Regions from separate parts of the Streptomyces sp. DSM 106670 genome, predicted to be linked through region 1. Evidence: riboswitches for the same ligand, from Rfam matches in the RefSeq annotation. Region 1 holds a riboswitch; each other region holds the start of a gene.
The links. Region 1 has a riboswitch for cyclic di-AMP ahead of ACSMXR_RS34780 (transglycosylase SLT domain-containing protein). Riboswitches for the same ligand answer to the same signal wherever they lie in the genome.

Region 1 (10,060 bases):
GAGCCCGTCCGCCCCGTCCGAGACGGATGACATCACGGTCGAGGGGACCGTACGCAACATCGGTTCGGCCGCCTCCCCCGCGACGACCGTCAATGTGAGCCTGGGCGGCGTGGTCGTGGGCAGCGCCCCGGTCGGCCCGCTCGCCGCGGGAGCATCGGCCGGGATCTCGGTCGAGGTCGGCAAGCGGCCGGAGGGCTCCTACACCGTCTCGGCGCTCGTGGACCCGACCGACACGGTCGTGGAGTCGGACAACGCCAACAACAGCCGCACCACCGCCTCGCCGCTGGTGGTCGGGCAGAGCCCGGGCCCGGACCTGGAGGTCCGCTCCATCACCTCCAGCCCGGCCAACCCGGCGGTCGGCGCGGCGGTGACCTTCACCGTGGCGGTGCACAACCGCGGCACCAGCGCGGTGAGCGCGGGCACCGTCACCCGGCTGACCGTCGGCTCCACCACGCTCAACGGCACCACCCCGGCCATCGCGGCGGGCGCCACCGCGAACGTCACCCTGGGCGGCAGCTGGACGGCGGCGAGCGGCGGCGCGACGCTGACCGCCACCGCGGACGCCACGAACCTGGTCGCGGAGACCAGCGAGACCAACAACGTCTTCGCCCGCTCCATTGTCGTCGGACGCGGCGCGGCCGTGCCGTACACCGAACTGGAGGCGGAGGACGCCGAGTACGACGGCACACTGCTGCAGTCCGACGCCGTGCGCACCTTCGGGCACACCAACTACGCCACCGAGTCCTCCGGCCGCGAGTCGGTGCGGCTCGACTCGACCGGTGAGTTCGTGGAGTTCACCTCGACCGCCCCGTCGAACTCCGTCGTCGTCCGCAACTCCATCCCGGACGCTCCGGGCGGTGGCGGCCGCGAGGCGACCATCAGCCTGTACGCCGACGGCGAGTTCGTCCGCAAGCTCGACCTCTCCTCGAAGCACAGCTGGCTGTACGGGAACACCGACAGCCCCGAGGGACTCACCAACACCCCCGGCGGCGACGCCCGGCGGCTGTTCGACGAGTCCCACGCCCTGCTCACCCAGACCTACCCGGCGGGCACCAAGTTCCGCCTCCAGCGGGACGCGAGCGACAACGCCTCCTTCTACGTCATCGACCTGATCGACCTGGAGCAGGTGGCGGCGCCGTCGTCGCAGCCGTCGGGCTGTGTATCCATCACGACGTACGGCGCGGTGGCGAACGACGGGATCGACGACACGGACGCGATCCAGCGCGCGGTGACGGCGAACCAGAACGGCGAGATCGACTGTGTGTGGATCCCGGCGGGCCAGTGGCGCCAGGAGCAGAAGATCCTGACCGACGACCCGCTCGACCGGGGCCAGTGGAACCAGGTCGGCATCCGGGACGTGACGATCCGGGGCGCGGGCATGTGGCACTCCCAGCTCTACACGCTGACCCCGCCGCACGAGGCGGGCGGCATCAACCACCCGCACGAGGGCAACTTCGGCTTCGACATCGACGAGAACACGCAGATCTCCGACATCGCCATCTTCGGCTCCGGCACCATCCGCGGCGGCGACGGCAACCACGAGGGCGGCGTCGCGCTCAACGGCCGGTTCGGCAAGGACACGAAGATCAGCAACGTCTGGATCGAGCACGCCAACGTGGGCGTCTGGGCCGGCCGCGACTTCGACAACATCCAGGAGCTGTGGAACCCGGGCGACGGCGTCGAGTTCACCGGCATGCGGATCCGTAACACCTACGCCGACGGCATCAACTTCGCCAACGGCACCCGTAATTCCACGGTCTACAACTCCTCGTTCCGCAACACCGGCGACGACGCGCTCGCCGTCTGGTCCAGCAAGTACGTCAAGGACCAGTCCGTCGACATCGGCCACGACAACAGCTTCCGCAACAACACCATCCAGCTGCCGTGGCGCGCCAACGGCATCGCGATCTACGGGGGTTACGGCAACAAGATCGAGAACAACATCATCTCCGACACCATGAACTACCCGGCCATCATGCTGGCGACCGACCACGACCCGCTGCCCTTCTCCGGGCAGACGCTGATCGCCAACAACGCGCTGTACCGCACCGGCGGAGCCTTCTGGAACGAGGACCAGGAGTTCGGCGCGATCACCCTCTTCCCGCAGAATCTGCCGATCCCCGGGGTCACGATCCGCGACACGGACATCATCGACTCCACCTATGACGGCATCCAGTTCAAGACGGGCGGCGGGCTGATGCCGGACGTCACGATCGAGAACGTCCGGATCGACAAGTCCAACAACGGATCCGGCATCCTCGCGATGGGCGGCGCCCGCGGCAACGCGACGCTCACCGATGTGACGATCACCGACTCGCGCGACGGCGACGTACTGATCGAGCCCGGCTCGCAGTTCACCATCGCCGGCACCCCGAGCGGCGCCCGCGCGAAGCGCTAGACCCGGCAGGACCCCGGTACGGTTCCCGGGTCGGCGGATCCCCCGTCGGCCCGGGAACACCCTTGTGGAGCGGCGGATTTGGTGGTGTCACGGCTCTGGGAAGTACAAGGCCCCGGAGCTACCCTCCGCGCATGATTCCCACGGTTGTCTGGGGTACCGGCAACGTCGGCCGCGCGGCGATCCGCGCCGTCGCGGCCCATCCGGCACTGACACTCGCCGCCGTCCTCGTGCACGATCCCGCCAAGGTCGGCCGCGACGCCGGCGAGCTCGGCGGTCTCGAGCGCACGCTCGGGGTCGCGGCCACCGACGACATCGCCGCCGTACTGGCCGCCCGCCCCCGCGCGGTGGTCTACGCGGCGTCCGGCGATATCCGTCCCGACGACGCCCTCACCGACATCGGCCGGGCGATCCGGGCCGGCGCGGTGGTCGTCACGCCCTCCCTCTATCCGCTCTACGACCAGCGCAACGCCCCGCCGGAGCTGCGGGACCCGGTTCTGGCCGCCGTCGCCGAGGGCGGCGGCTCCCTCTTCGTCTCCGGCGTCGACCCCGGCTGGGGCAATGACGTCCTGCCCCTGCTGGTCAGCGGTCTCGGCACCGAGGTGGACGTCGTCCGCTGCCAGGAGATCTTCGACTACTCCACGTACGAGCAGGAGGAGTCGGTGCGCCATCTGATCGGGATGGGGCACCCGATGGACTACCAGCCGCTGATGCTGGCGGAGAGCGTTCCGACAATGGTGTGGGGCGGTCAGATACGGCTCATGGCGCGGGCGCTGGGCGTCGAGCTCGACGAGATCCGCGAGACCCTGGACCGCCGGGCCCTGGAGAAGGAGGTGCGCACCCGCACGATGGGCGCGTTCGCGGCGGGCACCCAGGGCGCGGTGCGCTTCGAGGTGCAGGGCATCGTGGACGGCGAGCCCCGCATCGTCATCGAGCACATCACCCGTATCCACCCCTCGTGCGCCCCGGACTGGCCGTCGCCGCCCGACGGGGTGGGCGCGCACCGGGTGGTGATCGAGGGCCGTCCCCGTATCGAGGTGACGGTCGAGGCGTCCGACGAGGGCGAGAACCGGTCGGCGGGCGGGAACGCCACCGCGGTCGGGCGGCTCGTCTCGGCGATCGACTGGCTGGTGGACGCGAAGCCGGGTCTGTACGACGCGCTCGACGTTCCGCTGCGGCCTGCGGTCGGCAGGCTGGGAAGGAGACCGGCATGATCATCGATATTCCGGAGGGCCAGGAGCCCATCGGCTATGTGTGGGGGGAGATGGTGCCCGGGATCGGGATGGCCGCCGCCACGTTCTCGATGTCCGTCTACGAGCACACGACGCTGGGGCTGCGGGAGTTCGAGGCGGCGCGACTGCGGGTGGCGCAGATCAACGGGTGCCTGTTCTGCCTGGACTGGCGGACCGAGCGGGACGGGGCGAAGGTCGAGGAGGAGTTCGCCGGGGCGGTGACCGAGTGGCGGACGACCGACGCCTTCGACGAGCGGACCCGGCTCGCGGCGGAGTACGCCGAGCGGTACACGCTCGACCATCACGGTCTGGACGACGCCTTCTGGGAGCGGATGACCGCGCACTACAGCCAGGCGGAGATCGTGGAGCTGACGATGAGCATCGGCTCGTGGCTGGCGTTCGGGCGGCTCAACCATGTGCTGGGGATCGACGCGGTGTGCGTCCTGCCCGGTCACTGACGGAGTCCGGGGCCGCCGGGTTGGCACTCCCGGCCCCGGGCTCTTTCGTGGGTCGCCTACAGATCGGTCGCGATGATCCGTTCGATGTTGCGTTCGGCGAGCGCGGTGATGGTGACGAACGGGTTCACGCTGGTGTTGCCGGGGATCAGCGCGCCGTCGATGACGTACAGGCCGGGGTAGCCGTGCAGCCGGCCGTAGTTGTCGGTGGCCTTGTCCAGGACCGCACCGCCCAGCGGGTGGTAGGTGAGGTGGTCGCCCCAGATCTTGTACACACCGAAGAGGTCCGTGCGGTAGATCGTCCCCTCCTTCTGGTTGATCTTGTCGAAGATGGTCTTCGCGGCGTCGATGGACGGCTGCTTCCACGCCGTCTGCCAGTTCAGTTCGGCCTTGCCCGCCGCCGCGTTCCAGGTGAACTGCGCCCGGTTGGGGTTCTTGGTGATCGAGAGGTAGAAGGAGGCCCAGGTCTCGATGCCGGTGGGCAGCGGAGCGACTTCGGCGAACGCTCCGCCGGCGTCCCAGTTGTCGATGCCGCCGGTCGGGATGGACGACTGCACCTTCCCCGTCGGATCCCAGAGGTGGTTGGCCCGGCCGCACATGACGTTGCCGTTGTCGCCCCAGCCCTTGCCGATCTCGTTGTTGAGGAGGGGCAGAGCGCCGGTGGCCTTGAGGCCGACGAGCAGTTTGCTGGTGCCGACGCTGCCCGCGGCGAAGAACACCTTGTCCGCCGTCACGGTCTTGGTGACGGTGGTCCGGCCGCCGGTGTCCAGCTGGTCGATGAGCACGGTGTAGCCGCCGCCGGGGGCCGGGGTGACGGTGGTGACCTTGTGGAGCGGGGAGATGGTGACCCGGCCGGTGGCCCTGATCCGGTCGATGTAGGTCTTCTGGAGGGACTTCTTGCCGTAGTTGTTGCCGTAGAGGATCTCCGCGTCCAGGGCCGACCTCGGTACAGTTCCGGCCGCCTCCTGCTTCATGTAGTCCCAGTCGTACACAGCGGGCACGAAGAGGAACGGGAAGCCGGAGCGCTGCGCGTGTTTTCGGCCGACCCGGGCGTACTGGTAGCAGTCGACGGTGTCGAACCAGGCGGGATCGATGGTGGTGACGCCCAGCCCGCTGTTGGCGCGCGGGTAGTAGGTGCCGTACATCTCCTCGGCGTTCACCGTCGGGAGGATCGCGCCGAAGTTCTCCCGGCGCGGGGTGACGGCCATGCCGCCGTTGACCAGGGACCCGCCCCCGACGCCACGGCCCTGATAGACCGTGATGCCGCCGAACTCCTCGGCGTCCAGGATGCCGGTGTAGCGGTTGACGTCCTTGTCGATCGGGAAGCCGAGGAAGTTGCTCAGCGGCTGCTTGGTCCGGGTCCGCAGCCAGAAGGAGCGGTCGTCCGGTCTGGTGGTGTTGGCGAAGATCTTGCCGTCCGCGCCCGGGGTGTCCCAGGCCATGCCCATCTCGACCATGTGGACGTCCGTACCGGCCTGGGCGAGCCGGAGGGCGGCGACGGAGCCGCCGTATCCGGTGCCGATGACCAGGACCGGCACATGGGCCCCGGAGCCGATCGGCGCCGCTGCCGCCCTCCGGCTCGCCCACACCGGGGCGGTGGTCCCGGCCAGCGCCGCGACCCCCAGAAGAGAACCTGTTCCAGTGATGAATCTTCGACGCGAGACGCCCTTGGCCCCGCTGTCCTGCATGGTAGTGTCACTCATGTGACATCCCTCACTCTCGACAGAGTGCAACAGGTTCTACTGTCGATCGCGTGGTAAGTCACTAGAAACTTGGGGGTAACTTCCCGGTGCCGCCCGGCACGAGGACCGGCATGCCGAGGAGGCCCCGGACCGTGTGGTCCGGGGCCTCCTCGGGGTCGGGCGCGAAGGATCAGTAGGCGCCGAAGACGTTGTCGATCGAGCCGTAGCGGTCCGCGGCGTAGTTGCACGCGGCCGTGATGTTGGCGACCGGGTCGTAGCTGTCGGTCGAGGTGCCGGGCACGTGGTAGGCCTGGAAGGTCGGGTCGATGACCTGGAGCAGACCCTTGGACGGGGTGCCCTTGACCGCGTTGGAGTCCCAGTTGTTGATCGCGGCCGGGTTGCCCGAGGACTCGCGCATGATGTTGCGGTGGATGCCCTCGTAGGTGCCGGGGATGCCGTGCTGGGCCATGACCGCGAGCGATTCCTTGATCCAGCCGTCGAGGTCGTTGCTGTACGTGACGGCCTTCTCGGCGGCCGGAGCGACCTTCGCCACCGGGGCGATGTTCGTACGCTCCGAACGGTCGGCGCGGTCCGCCGAAGCACCGCGTGCGGTGGCGGTGGAAGCCTTGGAGGACTTGGTGTCCGACGGGGCGGCGGCCTTGTTTCCGAGCGTCAGCTTGATACCCGGGTGAATAAGATCGGGATTCTCTCCGACGATCTTCCGGTTGCCTTCGTACAGCTTCTTCCAGCCGCCGCTGACGGAATGCTCGCGAGCGATCTTGGAAAGAGTTTCGCCGGCCACCACGGAATGCTGGGCGGGCGCGGCCTTCACGGCGGAATTCGCCTGGGCGGCCACCGCGGCGGGGGCCACGGCCTGCGGCGCGGCGGTGGGGGCGGGGGCCGCGAAGGCGCTGGTGGCGCCGATCACGGGGAGCGCGAGAACGGCTCCGCCGGTGGTCACGGCGGCGAGGCCGCGACGCAGCGAGGTGGACTGGGGACGGCGGTGCTTACCCTTTGCGGGCATGGGGGTTTTCCTCTCCGGCGCCTGCGAGGTGAGCTGTCGGGTTCAGACGGGAGATGTCTGGCCGCACGGTCGTGCGACTTCACCCCAAGCCGTTCCGGTTACGGTTCGGCGACTTACCTGGGTCCCCCGCTCCTGCCGTACGTGAGTGGGTTTCGGATTCCCGGACGGCGGCAGGATTCGGCGTTCCATCCGGATTGACGGTGACCGTAGGCGAGAAACGCGGGACAGAACAAGCCCCGCATTCCGGATTCCCTTTTCTCCGCAAGATCGAATGGCGGAATTCCCGGATCGGGCCGCACCGTCACGGCGTCAACTTTCTTCGCACAGAAGGGAACCGATGCCTCCGCTTCTGCGTCCGTCCCCTCGGACGTGACGCTCACCACTCGCTTGCGGCAATGGCGAAAACCGACCCAGCCAAATGCACCAAAAAGCCTGGAAACCCCTTTACGGATAGACAGAGCAAAAGAACCAAATCGACCATATGGGCATAACGAAACGGGCCAATCGGACACTCTGGGTGGGGGCGGTCGAAGGGCCCGCGCGGCGATCGCTTACGGTGTGGGGTGGAGACTAGTAAGCCAACCCTTACCTCCGACGTACGCTGTACCTGCCCGCGTTCGCCCGCCCCGAAGGATCACCACGCCATGACACGCCCCGTCCGCGTCGCCATTGTCGGAGCCGGCCCCGCCGGTATCTACGCTGCGGACGCGCTGCTCAAATCCGAGGTCTGCCAGGACCCGGGGGTCTCGATCGACCTCTTCGAGCGCATGCCCGCGCCCTTCGGCCTGATCCGTTATGGCGTGGCCCCCGACCACCCGCGCATCAAGGGCATCGTCAAGGCCCTGCACCAGGTGCTGGACAAGCCCCAGATCCGGCTCTTCGGCAACGTCAGCTACCCGCACGACATCGGCCTGGACGACCTGCGGTCCTTCTACGACGCGGTGATCTTCTCCACCGGCGCCGAGGCCGACCGGGCGCTCGACATCCCCGGCATCCAGCTGGACGGCTCCTACGGCGCCGCCGAGTTCGTCTCCTGGTACGACGGGCACCCCGAGGTCCCGCGCACCTGGCCGCTCACCGCGGAGAAGGTCGCCGTGCTCGGCGTCGGGAACGTGGCCCTGGACGTGGCCCGGGTCCTGGCCAAGACGGCGGACGAGCTGCTGCCCACCGAGATCCCGGACAACGTGTACCAGGGCCTCAAGCAGAACAAGGCGCTGGAGGTGCATGTGTTCGGGCGGCGTGGCCCGGCGCAGGCCAAGTTCAGCCCGATGGAGCTGCGGGAGCTGGACCACTCCCCCAACATCGAGGTCATCGTCAACCCCGAGGACATCGAGTACGACGAGGGCTCCATCGCCACCCGCCGGGAGAACAAGCAGGCCAACATGGTCGCGCAGACCCTGGAGAACTGGGCGATCCGTGACGTCGGCGACCGCCCGCACAAGCTGTTCCTGCACTTCTTCGAGTCCCCGGTCGAGATCCTCGGCGAGGACGGCAAGGTCACCGCGCTGCGCACCGAGCGCACCGAGCTGGACGGCACCGGCAATGTCCGGGGCACCGGCCAGTTCACCGACTGGGACATGCAGAGCGTCTACCGCGCCGTCGGCTACTACTCCGAGGAGCTGCCCAAGCTCCCCTTCGACGTGGCCTCCGGCACCGTCCCGCACGAGGCGGGCCGGGTCATCGCCGGTGACGAGCACATGGCCTCGGTCTACGTCACGGGCTGGATCAAGCGCGGTCCGATCGGTCTGATCGGGCACACCAAGGGCGACGCCAACGAGACGGTCGCCTGCGTCCTGGAGGACCGCGCCGCCGGCCGCCTGCCCGAGCCGGCCGCGCCCGCACCGGAGGCCGTCGAGGCCTTCCTGGAGGGCCGCGGCGTCCGCTACACGACGTGGGAGGGCTGGCACAAGCTGGACGCCCACGAGCAGGCGCTGGGCGCGGCCCAGGGCCGTGAGCGGATCAAGGTCGTGGAGCGCGAGGGCATGCTGGAGGCCTCCGAGGCCTTCGTGCCGGCCGAGCGCCCCGCCGACGCCTGATCAAACGCGTCCGAACGCCTTCTAGGGGGCCGGGTCCGGGGCTGCGGAGTGCCCCGGACCCGGCCCCCGGAACGTGCGCCACAGGTCCGGTCCGAAGGTCCGCTCCGCCTGGGGCTCGCGCACCGTCGGAGTCTCGGCCCACCGGGCGGCGAGCAGCAGCGCGATGTCGTCGGGGCGGTCGGTGGCCGCTCGGGCCTCTCCGATGACCCGGTCGGCCGTCTCGGCCAGCGAGACCGCGCCGATGTGCTCGATGCCGGCGCGCAACCGCTCGATGCCCTCGTCGATGTCCGTGCCGGGGCGCTCGATCAGACCGTCCGTGAAGAGGGCGAGCATCGCGCCCGGGTCGAGCCGCATCTCCGTGACCGGGTAGGCCGCGTGCCCGTCGATCCCGAGCACGATGCCGCCGGGCAGGTCCAGCACTTCCGTCCGGCCGTCGGGCCGCCGCAGCACGGGCTGCGGATGCCCCGCCCGTACGGCGCGGGCCACGCCGGTCGCCGGGTCGAGGGCGATGTAGCAGCAGCTGGCGAACTGCCCCGGGTCCAGGTCGATGAGCAGCCGGTTGGTACCGCTGATCACTTCCTGGGGGTCGTAGTTGTTGAGGGCGAACGCCCGTACCGCACTGCGCAGTTGCCCCATCGTCGCGGCGGCGGCGACCCCGTGGCCCTGTACGTCGCCGATCACCAGGGCGAGTTCACGGCCGGTCTCGATGACGTCGTACCAGTCGCCGCCCACGTCCATGCCCTGGGTGCCGGAGAGATAGCGGCCCAGGGTGTCGACGCCGTCGACCTCCGGCAGCCGGTGCGGCAGCAGGGCGTCCTGGAGTCCGCGGGCGAGCGCCGCCTCGCTGTCGTAGCGCTGGGCCCGTTGCAGGGCCTGGGCGATGAGACCGGCCAGTGCCGTCAGGACCGTACGCTCCTCCGGGCTGAAGCCGCGCGGCCGGTCGAAGCCGAGGATGCAGGAGCCGACGGGCCGACCCGAGGCGATCAGGGGCAGGAACGCCCGCGCCCCGACGTCCGCGTCGATCGGGATGCCCGGATAGGCCTCGGCCAGGCGCTGCATGGACTCGAAGAAGATCGGGCGGCCCGTGGTCAGGGTCTCCACGCCGGGAATGCTGACGTCGAGCCCGACCCCGTCGAAACGGTCGAGGAACCCCTTCGGGAACCCCGTCTCCCAGGCCAGATGGAGATGACGCTCGTTCAGCAGGTAGATGGCCAGCTGACGGCCGCCGAACGCGGG
Region 2 (10,060 bases), 7.0 Mb from region 1:
TTCTGTACGTCCTGTACATTTTTTACGCACAGCCGGACGGGCTGACGGACGGACAGACGGATGGCCGGTTCCACGAGAGAGGCACGCCATGATCCGCCCCGCCGCCCGCTACGTACTGCCCGAGTTCACCGAGCGCACCGCGACCGGGACCGGGACGCTGGACCCGTACTCCAAGCTGCTGTCCGAGCGGATCGTCTTCCTCGGGACCCCGATCGACGACACGGCGGCGGGCGACCTCGTCGCCCAGCTCATGTATCTGGAGCACGCCGATCCGGACCGGCCCCTGTCGCTCTACATCAACTCCCCCGGCGGCTCGTTCCAGGCGATGGCGGCGGTCTACGACACGATGCGGTTCCTGACCTGTGAGGTGGAGACCTTCTGCCTGGGGCAGGCGGGCTCCTACGCGGCGGCTCTGCTGGCGGCCGGGGCGAAGGGGCGGCGACATGCGCTGCCCGGCGCGCGGGTAGTCATTCAGCAGCCCGCACTGGAGGAGCCGATGCGGGGCCAGCCGTCCGACCTGGAGATCCACGCGCGCGAACTGGTGCGCACCCGCGAGATGTTCGCGGCCATGCTGGTCCGGCACACGGAGCAGACCGCGGAGCGCATCACCGCCGACATCGAGCGCGACACCATCCTCGACGCGAAGGCCGCCCTCGCCTACGGGCTGGTCGACCACGTCGTGGAGAACCGCTGACACTCCCGGCCGGCGTACGACGTGAGGTGAACCGCCGATGGAACCACCCGAGTTCCCGCCCCTGCCCGCACTGACGCGGGCCGAGGGCGAGTTCGTCGACTGCTATCTGGCCGTGCTCGACCAGGTGGGCCGGATCAATCCGGCCCACGGCGGCGACACCTACAGCGCGCTGCGGGCCGCCCAGGCCCTGGCCTCCCGGGCGGCGGCCCTGCGCGACGCCCTGGCCCTGATGCACGAGCGCGGCGAGTCGCGGATCCACGCCGCCACCCTGGCGCGGGCCCTGCGGGTCCTGGACGGGGAGCGCAGGGCCGGCCGGGTCGCGATGCCGCCGCCGGTGACTGACCCTCGGTGAACCGACGCGCCCGGCGCACCGGGAGCGCCTTACGGGAGCGGACCGGTCGACCCGCCGCACGACACGCCCGATCGCGCGATCACTTTTCCTCGCTCGTTCGGCGTAGGCGATCACCCGCGCGAGCGACGGCCCAACTTGCGTTCCGCGCGCGACCCGTACTCGAAATGTTTCGTTTCGTCGCTGGTGCGAGGGTGTGCGCCCGGCTCACGGGCGAGCGCGAATCCGACCTGTCCACCTGAATGGATCAGTGGTGAGGAGACTCACAAACCGCCGTTTCAGCTCGGAAATCCGGCACCGGGTGCGTCAAGATCCCTGGGACGACAAGCCCCCGCCACCGCGGCGGGGCGGTCCGGGCGGACGCCGAGTCCTGCCGCCGCCCGGATGACTGGTCGACAGAAGTGGATCGGCAGGAGTGGAGGACCCGAGCACAACGGGCCGACCGGGAGACCGGGAAGCCCTCGGGGTGAAGCCGCGTCGAGCGGCCGGGCAACTTCGCCAGCCCGAACCCGACAGGTCATCCTTCACAGGCGGCTGACGAAGGGTTGCGCATGTCTGCGCAGGTTCATGTCCCGTCTCTGTTCGCCCGGGTCGGCACGGCCTCGGTACTCACTCTGGCCGTGACGTCCACGATGCTGGCGCCCGGCCTGGTGAGCGACGCCGAGGCCGCCACCCACTCGACGAAGGCCCTGAAGGTCGCCGCGTCGAAGAAGGGGGCTCCCTACAAGTACGGAGCATCCGGCCCCAGTCGCTTCGACTGCTCGGGGCTGACGCTGTATTCGTTCAAGAAGGCCGGGAAGAAGCTCCCCCGCACCGCACAGCAGCAGTACAACAAGACCCGCCATATCCCCAAGTCGCAGCGCAAACGCGGCGACCTCGTCTTCTTCCATTCGGGGCGCAGCGTCTACCACGTGGGCATCTACGCCGGGGCCGGGAAGATCTGGCACTCCCCCAAATCGGGGGACGTGGTGCGACTGGCGAAAATCTGGTCCAAGAGCGTCTGGTACGGACGGGTCCGCTGACCCACCGACCGGACGCTCTTTCCGTGCGGACGCTCCTCCTCGCGGAAAGGGCGTCCGGTCTCAGCGCAACAGCGGGCCGGTGACCAGCGCGAGCCCCAGACCGGTGAGCGCCACACCGCTGCCGCCCTCGATGGCGCGGGCGGTACGCGGGCGGCGCAGCCACCGGCCCAGCCGGTCCACGAGCAGGGCGACGGCCGGAAACCAGATCAGCGCCAGCACCACCACGAGGGCCGCGAGCAGCAGGGTCCTGGGCAGCGGCGGCTGACCGTGGGGCACGAACTGCGGCAACAGGCTGAGGAAGAGGACCGGGGCCTTCGGGTTGAGCGCGTTGGTCAGGAACCCCTGGCGCAGCGCGCGCCCGAACTCCCGGGGCACGGGCCGCCCCGGCGCGTCCTCGGGCGCCGCGTCGCCGCTCCCCGGGCGGCGACGCCGGATCGCGTACAGCGCGCTGATCCCGAGGTAGAGCACGTACGCGCCGCCGAGCAGCTGGACGGTGCGGAAGAGCACCGGCATCGTCACGAGCACCGCGGCGAGTCCGGCGACCGCGAGCGCGGTGTGCACCAGCAGACCTCCGGCGACGCCGAGCGCGGTGGCCAGGCCGGCGGTGCGCGAGGCCAGGGCGTTGCGTACGACGACGGTGAAGTCGGCGCCGGGCAGCGCGACCATACCGGCGGCGACCCCCGTGAAGGCGATCAGTTGTGCGTCCATGAGGTCCACCTTGGACCTGCGGAGCCTTTAGCGTGTACTTGCAATCTTCTGGGTCTGCCTAAAGGAATGCTTTCATGTACGACCCGACACGGCTCGCGGCACTCGTGGCGGTGGCGGAGGCCGGTTCGATCACCCGGGCCGCCGCCCGCCTGGGCTACACCGCGCCCGCGCTCTCCCAGCAGCTCGCCAAGCTGGAACGGGAGGCCGGGGCGGCGCTGCTGGTGCGCCACCATCGCGGGGCGCGGCTGACGGCGGCGGGCGAGCTGCTGGCGGGCCGGGCCCGGCGGGTCCTGGACGAACTGGACCAGGCGCGGCACGAGCTGGCGCAGCTGGCCGGGCTCTCGGGCGGCAGACTGCGGGTGGGCACGTTCACGACGGCCGGGATCCATCTGCTGCCGCCGGTCCTGAGCGCGTTCCGGCGGGCTCATCCGGAGGTCGAGCTGGCCGTCGCCGACTACGAGCCGCCCGGCGGGATCGCCGCGGTGGTCGCGGGCGAGGTGGACCTCGCCCTGACGCACGCCTACGAACCGGCGACGACGGGTCCCACGCCGGTGGGCGTTCTCGTCGAACCCCTGCTGGTCGAGGAGCTGGTGCTGGTCACCTCGGTGGGCCACCGGCTCGCCGAGGGCACCGGACGGCTGCCGGTCACCGAACTGGCCGGGCGTCCGCTGATCAGCAGCGCGCCCACCCATCCGCCCCGGCGCGGCGTCGAGAACGCGCTCGCCGAGGCCGGGGCGACGCCCGCGGTGGTCTGCGAGTCGCCCGGGTACGCGCTGGTGTGCGCGCTGGTCAGCGCGGGGCTCGGGGTGGCGGTGGTGCCGGAGATGGTCGCCTCGATGGCGGCGGCCCCGCTGTCGGTCCGGCGGCTGGAGCCGGCCTCGTTCCGCCGGACCATCTCGGTCGTGCACCGGGGCGAGCGGTCGACCGCCGCGGCCGCGACGCTGCTCGCACTGCTGCGCAGCGGATTCGGCCGGGGAAGCACGGCCCAGGCGGCGAACCGGCCCCCGCAGGGCTGATCAGCCCTGGACCTGCCCCCGCCGCCGGCTCTGCGGGGCGGGGGCGGCCCCGGGCTGCTCCGGGATCAGCCCTGGACCGGGACGACCCACGGGAGTGCGATCCAGACCGTCTTGCCGCCCTCGGCGGTCGGGGTGACCTGGAGCCGTCCGCCGCGCTCCTTGGCCAGCGCCCGGATGATGACCATGCCCCGGCCGTTGTCCTGCCGTACCGCGGCGGGCAGTCGCTGGGGCCAGCGAGGGTGACTGTCCGTGACGCCGACGTACAGCTCCTCGTCGCGTTCGAGGCGCAGATCCACGGTGAAGGTGGGCGACTGGCCGAAGGTGTGCTGGACGGCGTTGGTGGCCAGCTCCGAGATGATCAGCCGGATGGTGTCGGCGAACTCGGTGTCGTCGGGCAGGCCCCATTCGGCCAGGGTCCTGGCGACATATCTGCGGGCCGAGGAGACCGAGGCCGGATCGCTCGGCAGAGTGACGGTTGCTTCCTGATGGTCTGCCATGGCGACGCCGTCCCTTTCCCGCCCCGGCCGACCGGCGGTCGGCCAGGATTGTGCTTCGCGCCAGACTGCCATTGATGCAGCTCCCTGTAACGGCGTTCGGCCAAGATATGCATATATCTGTCGCTCGAAGCGGTGAATTCAGGACCCGCACGGCGTGGACGGACGGCACACTGGCCCCTCTGCGGGCCGCTCCGGCGACGGACCGGCCCTTCCCGACAGCAGAGAAGGAGACCGGCATGCTGCACGGCCCCGTCGTCCGGCGGCGCAAGCTCGGTGAGGAGCTGCGGAGCCTGCGCCACGCCTCCGGGCTGACCAGCCGGGACGCGGCGCGGCTGCTCGGCTGGCACCAGTCGAAGGTGAGCCGTATCGAAACGGGCGCGAGCGGGGTGACGCCTGCCGATGTGTCGCGGCTGCTGGACGTCTACGCGGTGCGCGACACCCAGTTGCGCTCGCTGCTCGAAGTCCTCGCGGGGTCGGCGGGCGGCGGCGGTTCGGGCTGGTGGCACGCCTACCGGGGGCTGATCCCACCGCAGTACCGCGACTTCATCAGCCTGGAGTCGCAGGCCAGTACGGTCCGCACCCTGGAGACCTCGGTGGTGCCGGGACTGCTCCAGACCGCCGGGTACGCCCGGGCCGTGACCCGCGCCTCCTTGGACGGGTTACCGGACGGCCGGCTCGACTCCCTGGTCGAGGTCCGGCTGACCCGTCAGCGGGTGCTGCGCGCGAGCCCGCCGCTGCGGTTCACCGCCGTGCTGGACGAGGCGGTGCTCCATCGCGAGGTGGGCGGTCCCGAGGTGATGCGGGATCAGTTGCATCATCTGATCCAGGTGTCCCAACTGCCGCATGTGCAGCTCCAGTTGCTGCCGTTCTCGGTCGGCGGGTACATCGGGCTCACCGGCCCTTTCGTTATTTTCTCCTTTCCGAACATTTCTGATCTGGACGTGGTCGTTCTTGACCACTTGACGAGTAGCCTCTATCTGGAGCGAAGAGAAGACCTGGAGGCGTACAGCTCGGCCTTCCGCACCTTGCAGGCTCACGCGTTGTCGCCCGAGCGGTCGCAGGACCTCATCACCGAGATCAGACGCAGCTTCAGACGCAGCTAAGGGGGCCGCCGCCATGTCGGACCGACTCGCACCGCCCGTTGCACCGCCGCCGTCGTCGTCCGTGAGTCCGCCCGCCGCACCGTGGCGGCGCAGCAGCCGCTCGACCGGGATGAACAACTGCGTGGAGACCGCGCGGCTCGGCGACGCGCTCCTCGCCGTACGGGATTCGAAGGACGTGGACCGGCCGCCACTGCGTTTCTCGGCGGCGGCCTGGACCACGTTCGTGACCGGACTCGCCCCGGACGGATCCGGGCCGGACGGAACCGGTCCACGGCACGTCAGCTGAGGTCCGCGGCCGCCTGCCGGGGGGCGGTGGCGACGATCGTGGCCACCGCGGTCGTGATCTGCTCCTCGGTCAGGTCGGCGCGCGCGGTCAGCCGCAGCCGGGAGACGCCGTCCGGAACCGACGGCGGGCGGAAGCAGCCGACCGCCATCCCGGCCGCACGGCAGTCGGCCGCCCAGCGCACCGCCGCGTCCGCCGAGGGCGCGCGGACGGAGACGACGGCCGCGTCGGGCCGGACCGCGGTCAGCCCGGCGGCGGTGAGCTTCCCGTACAGCGAGGCGGCGACCTCCCGGGCGCGGGCCGCCCGTTCGGGCTCCCGGCGCAGCACTCCGAGGGCGCCGAGCGCGCCGCCGGCCGCCGCCGGGGCGAGTCCGGTGTCGAAGATGAACGTACGGGCCGTGTTGACGAGGTGCTCGATGACCCGGGCGGGCCCCAGGACCGCTCCGCCCTGGCTGCCCAGGGACTTGGACAGGGTGAGGGTCGCCACGGTCCCCTCGCCGCCCGCCAGTCCGGCCGCCGCGAGTGCTCCGCGGCCGCCGTCGCCCAGGACGCCGAGACCATGGGCGTCGTCGACCAGCAGGGCGGCGTTCGCGGAGCGGCAGACCTCGGCCAGCGCGGGAAGCGGGGCGGCGTCGCCGTCGACGGAGAAGACCGAGTCGGTGACGGCGAGGGCCCGCCCGTCGTGCGCCCCGAGCGCCTTGGCGACCGCGTCCGGGTCGGCGTGCGGCACAACGGCGGTCTCGGCACGGGAGAGCCGGCAGCCGTCCACGATCGAGGCGTGGTTGCCCGCGTCGGAGACGATGAGGGAGCCGCGCCCGGACAGCGCGGTCAACGCGGCCAGGTTGGCCGCGTACCCGGAGGAGAGCACGAGGGCCGCCTCGAACCCGCAGAACGCGGCCAGCTCCCGTTCGAGTTCGGCGTGCAGGGCGGTGGAGCCGGTGACCAGCCGGGATCCGGTGGCGCCCGCTCCCCAGCGGCGGGCGGCGGAGGCCGCGGCGGCGGTGACCTCCGGGTGCCGGGTGAGGCCCAGGTAGTCGTTGCTCGCGAGGTCCAGCAGCTCCGGCTCGGCGTCGCGCGGACGCAGCGTGCGTACGAGTCCGGCGTCGGCCCGCCTGCGGGCCTCGGCGTCGATCCAGTCGAACGGGGCGAAGGACATGGGGCGGGTCCCTCTCTTTGTAGGCAGCCAACAGACCCTAGCCGGGTGCGCAGCAGGTCAGGGTGTGGCAATACACACACCCTCGCCGGGGTCTCCTGTCTGGTTCCTCCTTGGCTGGAGGCGGTGCGGTAAGCAAGGATCATCTTCCATGGACCTGCTGAACACGCTGGTGGACAAGGGGCTGCGGCGCGAACTGCCGACCCGCGAAGAAGCGCTCGCCGTTCTGGCGACCTCCGACGACGAGCTGCTCGACGTGGTGACCGCCGCCGGGAAGGTGCGCCGTCAGTGGTTCGGGCGGCGCGTCAAGCTCAACTATCTGGTCAACCTGAAGTCGGGGCTCTGCCCCGAGGACTGCTCCTACTGCTCGCAGCGGCTCGGTTCGAAGGCCGGGATCCTCAAGTACACCTGGCTGAAGCCGGACGAGGCGTCCAAGGCCGCCGCCGCCGGGGTGGCGGGCGGCGCCAAGCGGGTCTGCCTGGTGGCGAGCGGGCGCGGCCCGACGGACCGGGACGTCGACCGGGTCTCGAAGACCATCGAGGCGATCAAGGAGGAGAACGAGGGCATCGAGGTCTGTGCCTGCCTCGGTCTCCTCACCGACGGACAGGCCGACCGGCTGCGTTCGGCGGGCGCCGACGCGTACAACCACAACCTCAACACGTCCGAGGAGACGTACGGGGCGATCACCACCACCCACACGTACGCGGACCGGGTGGAGACCGTGCAGCAGGCCCAGGCGGCCGGGCTCTCGGCGTGTTCCGGGCTGATCGCCGGGATGGGCGAGAGCGACAAGGACCTGGTCGACGTCGTGTTCGCGCTGCGGGACCTGGACCCGGACTCGGTGCCGGTGAACTTCCTCATCCCGTTCGAGGGCACGCCGCTCGCCAAGGAGTGGAACCTCACCCCGCAGCGCTGCCTGCGCATCCTGGCGATGGTCCGCTTCGTCTGCCCCGACGTCGAGGTGCGGCTCGCGGGCGGCCGTGAGGTGCATCTGCGCTCGATGCAGCCGCTGGCGCTCCACCTGGTCAACTCCATCTTCCTGGGCGACTACCTGACGAGCGAGGGCCAGGCCGGCCAGACCGACCTGGACATGATCGCGGACGCCGGTTTCGAGGTGGAGGGGGCGGGCACGACGACGCTGCCGCGCCACCGGGCCGACGCCCTGGCGGGCGGTTGCGGTACGCGGGACGCCTCGGCGGGATCCGGCTGCGGATCGCACGAGGCCTCCGGAGCCGGCGGCTGCGGTTCGCACGGTGGCGGGGGCTGCGGGCCGTGCGGTGGCCACGGGGAGCAGGAGCCCGCGGCCGTCGCGAACGCCGACGCCGAGGCCGACGGACCGGTCGCGCGTACGGACGCGGGCGGCGTGGCGCGTACGGATCTGGTGGCGGTGCGCCGTCGCGGTGCGGGAACGGATCTCGCGCCCAATGCCTGAGCCGTACGCCGCCGGATCCACCCCGGAGCCCGCCGCGCCGAAGCCGTACACGCCCGACGAACTGCGGGCGCTGGACCGCGCGCACGTCTGGCACCCGTACGGTCCGATGCCCGGCCGGCAGGAGCCGCTGATCGTGGAGTCGGCCTCCGGCGTACGGCTCCGGCTCGCCGAACCCGTCGAGGGCAGGCGCGAGTTGGTGGACGGCATGTCCTCCTGGTGGTCGGCGGTGCACGGTTACAACCACCCGGTCCTCAACGAGGCCGCACGCGGCCAGCTGGACCGGATGAGCCATGTGATGTTCGGCGGGCTCACCCATGAGCCCGCCGTCCGGCTGGCGACCCGGCTGGTGGAGATCACCCCCGAGCCGCTCCGGCACGTCTTCCTCGCCGACTCGGGGTCCGTCTCCGTGGAGGTCGCGGTCAAGATGTGCCTGCAGTTCTGGCGTTCGGCCGGGCGTCCGGCCAAGCGCCGGCTGCTGACCTGGCGCGGCGGCTACCACGGGGACACCTGGCAGCCGATGTCCGTGTGCGACCCGGAGGGCGGGATGCACCAGCTGTGGTCGGGCGCCCTGCCCCGGCAGGTCTTCGCCGACGCCCCGCCGGACGGCTTCGACGCCGAGCCGGACGCCGCCTATGTGACGCACCTGCGGGAGCTGATCGCCGCGCACGCCCACGAGCTCGCGGCGGTCATCGTGGAGCCGGTGGTGCAGGGGGCCGGCGGGATGCGGTTCCACTCCCCCGCCTATCTGCGGGTGCTGCGCGAGGCGTGCGACGAGCACGACGTCCTGCTGGTCCTCGACGAGATCGCGACCGGTTTCGGGCGTACGGGCACGCTGTTCGCCGCCGGGCACGCCGGGATCTCACCGGATGCCATGTGTCTCGGCAAGGCGCTGACCGGCGGTTATCTCACGCTGGCGGCGACGCTGTGCACCACCCGGGTGGCCGAGGGCATCTCCAGCGGCGAGGTGCCGGTGCTGGCGCACGGGCCGACGTTCATGGGCAATCCGCTGGCCGCGTCGGTGGCCTCGGCCTCCGTGGATCTGCTGCTCGGGCAGGACTGGGAGGGCGAGGTGGCGCGGATCGGCGCGGGCCTGCGCTCCGGGCTCGCCGCCGCCTCCGGCATCGCCGGGGTGGTGGACGTGCGCGTCCTGGGCGCGATCGGGGTCGTCCAGCTCGACCACGAGGTGGACATAGTGGCGGCGACCCGGGCGGCCGTGCGCGAGGGCGTATGGCTGCGGCCGTTCCGCGACCTCGTCTACACGATGCCGCCGTACGTCACGGGCGACGAGGACGTGGCACGGATCTGCAGGGCCGTGTGCGCCGCGGCACGGGAGGGCTGAGCCGATATGTCGATGATTCTGGTGGTGTCCGGTACGGGCACGGAGATCGGCAAGACCGTGGTGACCGCCGCGGTGGCGGCCGCCGCGCGGGGCCGCCGGGTCGCGGTGCTCAAGCCCGCGCAGACCGGGCTCGCGCCCGGGGAGCCGGGCGACGCGGCCGAGGTGGCGCGCCTGGCGGGCAGCCATGTCACCGCTGTCGAACTGGCCCGGTTCCCCGAGCCGTTGGCCCCGGCCACGGCCGCCCGGCGGGCGGGACTCGTGCCCGTACGTCCGTTCGAGGTGGCCGAGGCGGCGGAGAAGCTGGCCACCGAGCACGACCTGGTGCTGGTGGAGGGTGCGGGCGGGCTCCTCGTACGGTTCGACGACGAGGGCGGCACGCTCGCGGACGCGGCCCGGCTGCTGTCCGCGCCGGTGCTGGTGGTGGCCCCCGCGGGCCTGGGCACGCTGAACGCCACCACGCTGAC
Region 3 (10,060 bases), 4.0 Mb from region 1:
CCAACGCGACGCCGGCCGATACGACGCCGGCCGCCCCCGCGCGGACCGGCTCCACGGCGGCCGACGCGCACGCCGACGCGCACGCCGACGCTCTCGCCGACGCCTCCGCCGACGAAGCCGCCGCGCTGCGGGCCGCCTCCTTCGAGCGCGCGCGCCGGCTGCGCATGGAGCCCCGCTTCCCCGGCGGCCCCGCCGCCGACCCGGCCGGCTCGCACCACGAGCGCCGGATCCGCAGCTTCCAGCCGCGCCGCAGCCGGGTCACCACCGGCCAGCAGGAGTCCCTGGAGCGGCTGTGGCCGAAGTGGGGCCTGGACATCGACGGCAAGCGGGTCCTGGACCTGACCGAGCTGTTCGACGGGCTGCCCGTCGTCCTGGAGATCGGCTTCGGCATGGGCGAGGCCACCGCGCAGATGGCCGCCGACGACCCGGGCACCGGCATCCTCGCGGTCGACGTCCACACCCCCGGCCAGGGCAATCTGCTGGGCCTCGCGGACAGGGCGGGCTCGACCAACGTACGGGTGGCCAACGGCGACGCGGTCATCCTGCTGCGCGAGATGCTGGCCCCCGAGTCCCTCGACGGTCTGCGGGTCTACTTCCCCGACCCGTGGCCCAAGGCCCGCCACCACAAACGGCGGCTGATCCAGCCCGACTTCCTCGACCTCGTCGCCCCGGTCCTCAAGCCCGGCGCGATCGTCCACTGCGCGACCGACTGGGAGCCGTACGCCGAGCAGATGCTGGAGGTGCTCACCGCGCACCCCCGCTTCGCGAACACCGCGGCCGACGGCGGCTACGCCCCGCGCCCCGCGTTCCGGCCGCTCACCCGCTTCGAGGGGCAGGGCCTGGACAAGGGGCACATCGTCCACGACCTGCTGTTCGCCCGCGTCTGACACACGGCGGGGCACGACGGCGTACGGCCATGTCCTGGCCGGATGCGCCGTCGCCGGGTGTCGGTGCTCCTCGTTAGGGTCGAGAGGTGTCCGACCCTTCCGTGCGGTATCAGCAGGCGCGGCCCGCCGTCCCGGTCCTCCACGAGCAGCGGCTCGACGAGGTCCTGGGCGCCGCGCCGGAGCGTGGCCAGTGGCGTTACCGGCCGCGCCGCGTCGGCATGGTGTGGCGCAGCAAGGTGTTCCGCGCCGGCGCCGTGATCGTGGCGCTCGTGCTGTGCGGGCTGGTGATCCTGGCCCTCGTCCGCGAACAGACCGGACCGGAGGGGTTCCTCGTCGGTCTCGGCCTGGCGGTGCTGCCGGTGCCGCTCCTGATGGCCGCCTTCCGCTGGCTGGACCGGGTCGAGCCGGGCCCCTGGCGGAATCTGATCTTCTCCTTCGCCTGGGGCGCGTGCGCCGCCGCGCTCGTCGCGATCATCGCCAACTCCTTCGCGACGCGCTGGATAGCCACCGCGACGGCCGATCCGGCGGGCGCCGACACCCTGGGGGCGACGGTGATCGCCCCGGTCGTCGAGGAAAGCGCGAAGGCGGCGGCCGTGCTGCTGATCTTCCTGTTCCGCAGACGGGAGTTCGGCGGGGTGGTGGACGGGATCGTCGTCGCCGGGTTCACCGCGACGGGTTTCGCGTTCACCGAGAACATCCTCTATCTGGGCAACGCCTTCGGCGAGGACCAGCAGCTGGGCAGCTCCGGGTTCGCCTCGGTGACGGCGGGGACGTTCTTCGTACGGATCGTGATGTCGCCGTTCGCGCACCCCCTGTTCACGGTCCTCACCGGCCTCGGCTTCGGCTTCGCGGCCGTCAGCGCCCGCCGCCACCGGGTCCGCCGGATCGCCCTGCCGGTGCTGGGCCTGCTGCTGGCGATGGGGCTGCACGCCCTGTGGAACGGCTCGTCGGCCTTCGGCCCGTACGGCTTCTACGCGGTGTACGGCATCGTCATGGTCCCGGCGTTCGGCCTGGTGACCTGGCTGGCGATCTGGTCACGCCAGCGCGAGCTGCGCACCCTGGCGGCCGAGCTGCCCGCGTACGCCGCGGCCGGCTGGCTCACCCCCGCCGAGCCGACGGCGCTCTCCTCCATGCGGGCTCGGGGCATGGCCCGCGACCTGGCCCGCCACTGGCAGCAGGACCGCACCCGGGGCCGGGCGGCGGCCCGCGCGGTCGCGGAGTACGAGTCGTTCGCCACCTCCCTGGCCGGCCTGCGCCGCCGGGCCCGCCACGGCGCGGTGGGCCCGGACTTCGGCGCCCGCGAGCGGGAGCTGCTGCACCACCTCTGGCAGCGCCGCGACATCGCCGCCCCGGCCCTCACCCACGCGGCCCACCTCACACACCGCCCGAACGTCCACCACCACCGCCATCCGCCGACGCCGTACGGAAACGGGTACGGGTACGGGCAGGGACCGGGTTACAGACACGGCTACAGCGGCCCGGCCCCCCAGCCGTACGGCAGCGCACCGCCCACCACCCACCGACGCCCGTCGCAGTAGCGGTTCCGTCAGGCCGACGCCTCCGTGAGCAGCGCGACCTCCCGGTCCGTCAGCTGCAGGTCGGCGACCGCGACCAGGGCGGGGAGCTGTTCGACCGTACGGGCGGAGGCGATCGGGGCGGCGACGGTCGGCTGTGCGGCGAGCCAGGCGAGGGCGACCGTCGCGATCTCCGCGTTCCGTTCCCCGGCGACCTGGTCGAGGGCGGCCAGCACCCTGCGGCCCTGCACCGACTCCAGGTGGCCGCCCGCCTTCGCGGACCGGGCGCTCTCCACGGTCGTACCGGGGCGGTACTTGCCGGTGAGGAAGCCGGAGGCGAGCGCGTAGTACGGGACGGCGGCGAGGCCGGCGGCGGCCGCGGTGTCCTGGAGCTCGCCCTCGTAGGTGTCGCGGGAGACCAGGTTGTAGTGCGGCTGGAGCGCGACGTACCGGGCGAGGCCCTCGCGCTCGGAGAAGTCGAGGGAGGCCCGCAGCCGCGCGGGGCTGATGTTGGAGGCGGCGATGTGGCGCACCTTGCCGTCCTTCACCAGCTGGTCGAGGGCGGTGATGATCTCCTCGACCGGGACGGTCTCGTCGTCGAAGTGCGTGTAGTAGAGGTCGATGTGGTCGGTGCCGAGCCGGCGCAGCGAGGCCTCGGCCGCGCCCTTGACGGTGCCGGCGGACAGACCCCGGAAATCGGGGTGGGCGCCGGCCTTGGTGGCGACGACGACGTCGGACCGGTTGCCTCGGGAGGCGAGCCACCTGCCGATGACGGTCTCCGACTCGCCGCCCCGGTTGCCCTCGACCCAGGAGGAGTAGGCGTCGGCGGTGTCGATGAAGTTGCCGCCGGCCGCGACGTACGCGTCCAGGACCGCGAAGGACTGCTCCTCGTCCGCCGTCCAGCCGAAGACGTTGCCGCCGAGGGCGAGGGGGAAGACCTGGAGGCCGGAGGTGCCGAGAGTGCGCGCAGAAGTCATGTGAGGGTTCAACAGGCCGGGGCGGGGGCGGTATTCCGTCGCCGCGCGGACCGGAGCGTACCGGCCGGGCCGGCCGCCCCCGGACAGACCGGCAGCCCTGACGTCGGGGGGGTGTGCGTCAGGGCTGCCGGGGTTTCGGGGTGGGGTGACGACGAAGGACGTACGCCGTCAGCCGGAAGGCCCGGGTCTCAGACCGAGAGGCCCTTGCTGTTCAGCCAGGCCATCGGGTCCATCGCCGAACCGCCCGCCGTGCGGACCTCCATGTGGAGGTGCACACCGGTCACATTGCCGGTGGCGCCCATACGGCCGATGGTCTCGCCGGTGGTGACCTTCTGGCCGACCGAGACGTCGATCGAGGACTGGTGCGCGTACCAGATCTCCGTGCCGTCATCGAGCTGGAGCACCGTGCGGTAGCCGTACGAACCGGCCCAGCCGGCCGACGTGATCGTGCCGCCGTGCACGGCCTTGATCGGCGTACCGGCCGACCCGGCGAAGTCCAGACCGGTGTGCTGGCCCGAGGACCACAGGGCGCCGGACTGACCGTAGGTCGAGGTGATCGTGTACGAGGAGGTGGGCAGGGAGAAGCTGGCGGCGAGCTTCGCTAGACGCTCGGCCTCCTTCTTCTTCGCGGCCGCTTCCTCCTCGGCCTTCTTCTTCGCGGCGGCCTCGGCCTCGGCCTGGTCCTGCTGCTTCTTGGCCTCCTGCGCCGCCTTCTCGGCCGCGGCCTTCTCGGCGGCGGCCTTGGCCTCGGCGTCGGCGCTGGCCTGCTGCTGCTCGGCCTGCTGGAGGATCCGGGCGCGCAGGGCCTCGCCCGCGTCGGTGGCGCCCTCCTCGGCCTCGGCGGTGGTGAGGCCGGCGGTGGTGAGCGGCGCGGCCGCGGCGACCGGGGCGGGCTCGGCGGCGTCCGACATGAAGGACCCGACGCCGGGAAGGGACTTGGCGTCGGGGAGGTTGTCCGCGATGGAATCGGGAAGAGAGATGGAGACCGGGGCCTTGTCCTGCGCGGTGGCCATGCCACCCGCACCGACGGCCGCTATGACGCCGACCCCGAGGACGGTGGAGCTACGGGCCAGACCACGCTGCTTGGCTACGCGGTGCCTGCCGCGCACGGGCCGGATGGACTCCTCGGTGGGATTCCACTCCTCCCAGGACCGCTCCGCGTCACCGAAGGTGTCGGCACTGAAGGGTGACGGGGCCTCAGGGGCAGGCTTGTTGGACGCCACGTGGGCGCACTCCTTTCCTTCCTTCTCGCCTACCGGGTTAGCTGACGGGTTCGGAGCAGGAAGGTCTCCTACGGGCCCCTCCGTCTCTCACGAGACGCAGGCGTCCGATTCACCCCATGTAGGTGGTTCCCCGGTTCCCTTGCGGGATTCGGCGCTCGCGCGCGGTGTCGCCTCTGACGACGACTGGGACAACCGCGCTGCGTTATCGAACGTTAATAGACACCCGGGCCCGATTCCAAGCTGTTCCTGTTGATCATTAAGGGACACAGCAGGGATGTACGGGTCACAAGCGGGCGGAATCGGGCGACTTGACCGCGGCTCAGCCACACCCCTTTTTCTGACGGTGTGTCAAATGTTATGCGGAGCGGTGCCCTTCAGTTACGCACCGTGTCATCGCCCCGGCCCACGATCTTCACCGTCGTCCGGCGCACCGGCTGCCCCTCCGCCGGCCGGCCGACCGCGAGCAGCGCCATGTCGTCCGTGGTCCGCCCTCCGGTGTGCAGCCGTACGTCGTCGGTCAGCGCCGACAGCAGCTCCTCGGGGCCCGGGAAGATCCGGCCGCGCAGCCGGGCCGCCGGATCGTAGAAGACCCCGTTCGCGTCCCGGGCCTCCGACAGCCCGTCCGTGAACGCGAGGAGCGTCGCCCCGGCGGGCATCTCCCACTCGTCGGCCCGGTCCGGCCACACCCCCAGGTCCATCCCCAGCGGCAGCGCGGGCATCGAGGGCGCCAGCACCTCCAGGGCGCCGTCCGCGTGCAGGAGGATCGGCTCCGGGTGGCCGCGGTTGACGAGGCGCAGCGAGGCCGAACCGGGCGGGATCTCGGCCAGTACGGCGGTGATGAACCCCTCCATGACGTCCAGCCCGTACCGCCGCGTCCCCTCCCGGGCCAGCGCCCGCTCAAGACGCTGCGCCACGCCCTCCAGCGAGCGCTCCTGCTCGGCGGCCTCCCGGAACGCCCCGATGATCACCGCGACCGCCTCGACGGCGCCGAGCCCCTTGCCGCGTACGTCGCCGACCACCAGGCGTACGCCGTACGGGGTGTCCGCGACGGCGAACAGGTCGCCGCCCACGAACTCGTCCGCCTGCGCCGCCTCGTACCGCGCGGCCACCTGGAGCCCGCCGATCCGCTCGGCCGGCGTCGGCAGCACGGCCCGCATGGCGGTCTCCGCGATCACCCGGGCCGAGGCCAGCTGCTCGTTGCCGCGCCGCACGACGCCGTTGATGACGAGGGCCAGCGCCGCGGCGGTGAGCACGGTGATCATCTCGATGACCGGGACGACCTGGGTGGACGTCCCGTCGGAGAGCCGCATCGCGATGACGGAGATGACCGCGGCGATGCCCGTGCGGACGGTCCTGGAGCGCGAGAAGAACGGTGCGGCGATCAGCGGGGCCGCGACGAACAGCGGGACGGCGGTGAAGTTGGGCGGGGCCAGCGAGTCGAAGAGCAGCCCGCCGATGATCAGCAGGGCGGGCAGCATCCGGACGAACCGCCGGGAACCCCGGCCGCCCGGCGTCACATCGCCTCCCGGGGAGCCGAACACCGCACGGCCCACGGCGTCGATGCTCCCCGCCGTGCCGCTACGCCGTCCTTCGGCCATCCCCACCTGTGCACTCCTGCCCGGTCCACCCACGGCTGCGGACGGTACCGCGCCCCGTCCAGGCTTCCCGGAGCCGCGCCGAGCGGCGACTCCGCATCGGCCGAATAGGGGGAAGCGAACGGAGTGCCGGCCTTTCCGGGGGTCAGTCGGAGAGCCGGTGTTCCGCGTAGACCGTCAGTGCGTCCCGTACGAAGGCGGCGGTGCCGTCCCCGTAGCGATCGTAGTTCTTTCCGAAGCGCGGATCGGCGACATACATCTCACCGAGCCCGATCACGTACGCACGGCTGGGCTCCTTGGCCGAGGACAGCCAGGCGCAGTGCCGCCGGGCGATGTCCTGCGCCTCGGCCCCGTCGGCGGCGAGCCCGGCCTCCCTGGCCCGCCCCCAGTCGCGGGCGATGGCCTCGTGCTCGTCCTGGAACGCCTTCTTCTCCCGGTCCCCGAGCGAACGCCACCAGCGGTCGCCCTCCTCGTACGCGTCCCGGCCCCAGCGCTCGGTCACCTCCTGCTCGTGAGCGGTGTGGTCGAAGCCGTCGAACACCTCATCGGCCATGAGTTCCATCCCCTCCAGGGTCTTGTGGAGAGTGGTCCGCACCGAGGCGATCTGCCGCCCGATGCGCGCCTGCTCCTGTTCGAGCAGGCGCAGATGCGCCCGCAGCGCCACGGCCGTGTCCCGCTGCCCCTCCAGCACGTCCTTGATGGCGGGCAGCGAGAGCCCGAGCTCCCGCAGCAGCAGGACGCGCTGCAGCCGGACGAGGGCGTCCTGGTCGTAGTAGCGGTAGCCGTTGCTCCCGATCCGGCTCGGCGCGAGGAGACCGAGGTCCCCGTAGTGCCGGAGCGTGCGGCTCGTGGTGCCGGCCCGGCGGGCGATTTCCTGAATGGACCACTCCATGCCGGAAACGCTAGATCTTTACGCTGCGTCAAGGTCAAGCGTCCTCGGCCGGGCCCCGGAAACGACTCGGGCCCGGCACGCTGTGCGTGCCGGGCCCGGGCCTTCAGTAGCGGGGACAGGATTTGAACCTGCGACCTCTGGGTTATGAGCCCAGCGAGCTACCGAGCTGCTCCACCCCGCGTCGGTAAACCCAACTCTACGGCATCGGAGCGGCCGCTCCGACCACTTTTCCCGGGGGCCGCGTGACCCCGGTCGCATGCGCCGCCGCCGAGGCAGCCCCACCCGGACGGCGGGAAGCTCCGCCTGGACCTGCCGACCGGCCGTCAGGTCCAGGGCGTCAGGTCGGAGAAGGAGGACCGGGAACGGCAGAGGGCCTCGGCCGGCGGAAGCCGGTCGAGGCCCTTCTGACAACTCTCGGGGCGGAGGAGCCCTCCGCCCCGCGATCGGTAGGCCGTGTGGGACTCGAACCCACAACCAACGGATTAAAAGTCCGCTGCTCTGACCAATTGAGCTAACGGCCCTCGACTGATCACCCCACGAGCATAGCCCGCCCGGTCCCGGCATCCGATCCGGTATCGGTGTCGGGCCCGTCGCGGCTTCCGGAGAGCGGGCTTCCGGCTGCCCGGGACAGCAACAGGGCCCGTACGTCACCGAGTCGGTTCGGTGGCGTACGGGCCCTGCCGGTCTGTCAGGCGGACCTGCTCGGCCGGGTGTCGGCCGGGCGGGGGTCAGCCGTTGCGCTTCCAGCGCGGCTTGTCGTCGCGGCGGCCGAAGGAACCGGTGTTGGTGCCGGTGTTGGCGCCGCGGTGGTCGTCACGACGGCCGGTCGGGCGGTCGCCGCCGCCGGAGCGGAAGCCGCCGGAGGGGCGGTCGTCGCGACGGTCACGGTTGAACGGGCGGTCGCTGCCACCGGAGCGGAAGCCGCCGGAGGGGCGGTCGTCACGGCGGTCGCGGTTGAAGGACGGGCGGTCGTTGTCACGACGCTCGAACGGACGGCCACCACGGTCGTCGCGACGGTCGCCGCCACCGGAACGGAAGCCGCCGGAGGGGCGGTCGTCGCGGCGGTCGCGGTTGAAGGACGGGCGGTCGTTGTCACGACGCTCGAACGGACGGCCACCACGGTCGTCGCGACGGTCACCGCCACCGGAACGGAAGCCACCCGACGGGCGGTCGTCACGGCGCTCGCGGAACGACGGGCGGTCGTTGTCACGACGCTCGAAGGAACGGCCACCACGGTCGTCGCGACGGTCACCGCCACCGGAACGGAAGCCGCCGGAGGGGCGGTCATCGCGACGGTCGTTGCCGCGGTAGCCACCGCGGTTGTCGCGGCGCTCGTAGTTGCCCCGCTCGTCGCGACGCTGCTCGTCACGGGCGGCCGGCTGCTCGGGGACCGAGGCCGCGGCCACGAGGGCGGCCTCGGCCTCGGCGGCGACCTCGGCCACCGCGGCCTCGGGGTCGTCGCCCCGCTCGCGGGCGGCACGGGCGACCAGGCGGTCGGCCTCCTCGCGCAGCTCGACGGCGCGGCGCTGGACGCGCTCCAGCTGCTTCGTCAGGTCGGCGGCCTCGCGCTCGGCCTGCTTGGCGGCGTTGTTCGCGGAGTCGGCCTGGACCTCGGTGAGCGAACGGGCGCCGGTGATCTCGGCGACCTCCGGCTCGAAGACGCCCGCGCCCTGGACGATGTGGCGCGAGGCGTCGACGCCCGCGTCCTCCATCAGGCGGAAGATCTGGCGGCGCTGGTGCGGAAGCGCCAGCGAGACGACGACACCGGACTTGCCGGCGCGGGCGGTACGGCCCGAGCGGTGCAGGTAGTCCTTGTGGTCACCGGCCGGGTCCACGTTCAGGACCAGGTCGATGCCGTCGACGTGGATACCGCGGGCGGCGACGTCGGTCGCGACGAGCGCGTTGACGTAACCCTTCTTGAAGTCCTCCAGGACCCGCGTACGGGCGCCCTGGGTCATGCCGCCGTGCAGCGCGTCGGCCTTCACGCCCGACTCGATGAGCTGCTCGGCGATGCGGTCCGCGCCCAGCTGGGTGCGGACGAAGATGATGGTGCGGCCCTTGCGGGCGGCGATGGCGGCCGTGACCGGCGCCTTGTCCTTCGGCTTCACGACGAGGACGTGGTGCGACATGGTCGTGACGTTGCCCTGGGCGCTGTCGACCTCGTGCGTCACCGGGTTGGAGAGGTAACGCTTGACCAGCGTGCCGATCTCGTTCTCCATGGTGGCGGAGAAGAGCATCCGCTGACCGCCGGCCGGGACCTGGTCGAGCAGCTCGGTGACCTCGGGCAGGAAGCCCAGGTCCGACATCTGGTCGGCCTCGTCGAGCACGGCGACCTGGACGTCCTCCAGGGAGCAGGCGCCACGGTTGATGATGTCGCGCAGCCGGCCCGGGGTGGCGACGAGGACGTCGACACCGCGCTCCAGCGCGTAGATCTGGTTGCCCATCGACGTACCGCCGCAGACGACCTTCATCTTGAGGCCGAGCACATCGCCGTACGGCTGCAGCGCGTCCGCGACCTGCATCGCGAGCTCACGGGTCGGGGTGAGGATGACGGCGCGGGGCTTCTTCTTCTCGGTGCGTCCACCGGTCAGGGCGGCCAGGGTCGGCAGACCGAAGGAGAGCGTCTTGCCCGAGCCCGTACGGCCACGGCCGAGGATGTCCTTGCCGGCCAGGGCGTCCGGGATGGTCGCGGCCTGGATCGGGAAGGGCGTGGTCACACCGTTCTGCGCGAGCTTGCGGACGATGCCCTCGGGCAGGCCCAGGTCGCCGAAGGTGACGGTCGGCTCGGCGGGGGTCTCGGACGCCTCGGCCTCGGGAGCGTCAGCGGCCTCGGGGGCCTCGGTCTGCGTGTCCGCGTCGGCGATGAAGTCCGCGACGGACTTCTCGGCGACGGCGGGCTCCTCGACGACGGTCTTCTCGGCGGCCGGGGCGGTGGCGCCGGCGGGGGCCTCGGTCACAGCGGACTCGACGAG

Region 2: another riboswitch for cyclic di-AMP. It lies ahead of ACSMXR_RS03425 (C40 family peptidase); the one in region 1 lies ahead of ACSMXR_RS34780 (transglycosylase SLT domain-containing protein).
Region 3: another riboswitch for cyclic di-AMP. It lies ahead of ACSMXR_RS17015 (M23 family metallopeptidase); the one in region 1 lies ahead of ACSMXR_RS34780 (transglycosylase SLT domain-containing protein).

Annotation. Positions count from the first base shown of each region.
Region 1 covers NZ_CM147704.1:7,860,596-7,870,655, reverse strand. Annotated here, with positions in the region: gene ACSMXR_RS34800 (CARDB domain-containing protein) at 1-2,398, shown strand, start outside; gene ACSMXR_RS34795 (NAD(P)H-dependent amine dehydrogenase family protein) at 2,530-3,609, shown strand; gene ACSMXR_RS34790 (carboxymuconolactone decarboxylase family protein) at 3,606-4,085, shown strand; gene ACSMXR_RS34785 (GMC oxidoreductase) at 4,142-5,785, opposite strand; gene ACSMXR_RS34780 (transglycosylase SLT domain-containing protein) at 5,955-6,788, opposite strand; cyclic di-AMP (ydaO/yuaA leader) riboswitch at 6,794-6,948, opposite strand; gene ACSMXR_RS34775 (FAD-dependent oxidoreductase) at 7,433-8,824, shown strand; gene ACSMXR_RS34770 (PP2C family protein-serine/threonine phosphatase) at 8,846-10,060, opposite strand, start outside.
Region 2 covers NZ_CM147704.1:827,452-837,511, forward strand. Annotated here, with positions in the region: gene ACSMXR_RS03415 (ATP-dependent Clp protease proteolytic subunit) at 89-694, shown strand; gene ACSMXR_RS03420 (hypothetical protein) at 732-1,046, shown strand; cyclic di-AMP (ydaO/yuaA leader) riboswitch at 1,427-1,591, shown strand; gene ACSMXR_RS03425 (C40 family peptidase) at 1,595-2,065, shown strand; gene ACSMXR_RS03430 (LysE family translocator) at 2,126-2,773, opposite strand; gene ACSMXR_RS03435 (LysR family transcriptional regulator) at 2,848-3,789, shown strand; gene ACSMXR_RS03440 (ATP-binding protein) at 3,855-4,286, opposite strand; gene ACSMXR_RS03445 (helix-turn-helix domain-containing protein) at 4,523-5,389, shown strand; gene ACSMXR_RS03450 (DUF397 domain-containing protein) at 5,403-5,675, shown strand; gene ACSMXR_RS03455 (8-amino-7-oxononanoate synthase) at 5,668-6,828, opposite strand; gene bioB (biotin synthase BioB) at 6,977-8,257, shown strand; gene ACSMXR_RS03465 (adenosylmethionine--8-amino-7-oxononanoate transaminase) at 8,250-9,596, shown strand; gene bioD (dethiobiotin synthase) at 9,603-10,060, shown strand, end outside.
Region 3 covers NZ_CM147704.1:3,836,016-3,846,075, forward strand. Annotated here, with positions in the region: gene trmB (tRNA (guanosine(46)-N7)-methyltransferase TrmB) at 1-887, shown strand, start outside; gene ACSMXR_RS17005 (PrsW family intramembrane metalloprotease) at 974-2,425, shown strand; gene ACSMXR_RS17010 (aldo/keto reductase) at 2,434-3,378, opposite strand; gene ACSMXR_RS17015 (M23 family metallopeptidase) at 3,567-4,601, opposite strand; cyclic di-AMP (ydaO/yuaA leader) riboswitch at 4,614-4,765, opposite strand; gene ACSMXR_RS17020 (PP2C family protein-serine/threonine phosphatase) at 4,976-6,199, opposite strand; gene ACSMXR_RS17025 (MerR family transcriptional regulator) at 6,342-7,088, opposite strand; tRNA gene ACSMXR_RS17030 (tRNA-Met) at 7,196-7,269, opposite strand; tRNA gene ACSMXR_RS17035 (tRNA-Lys) at 7,536-7,609, opposite strand; gene ACSMXR_RS17040 (DEAD/DEAH box helicase) at 7,817-10,060, opposite strand, start outside.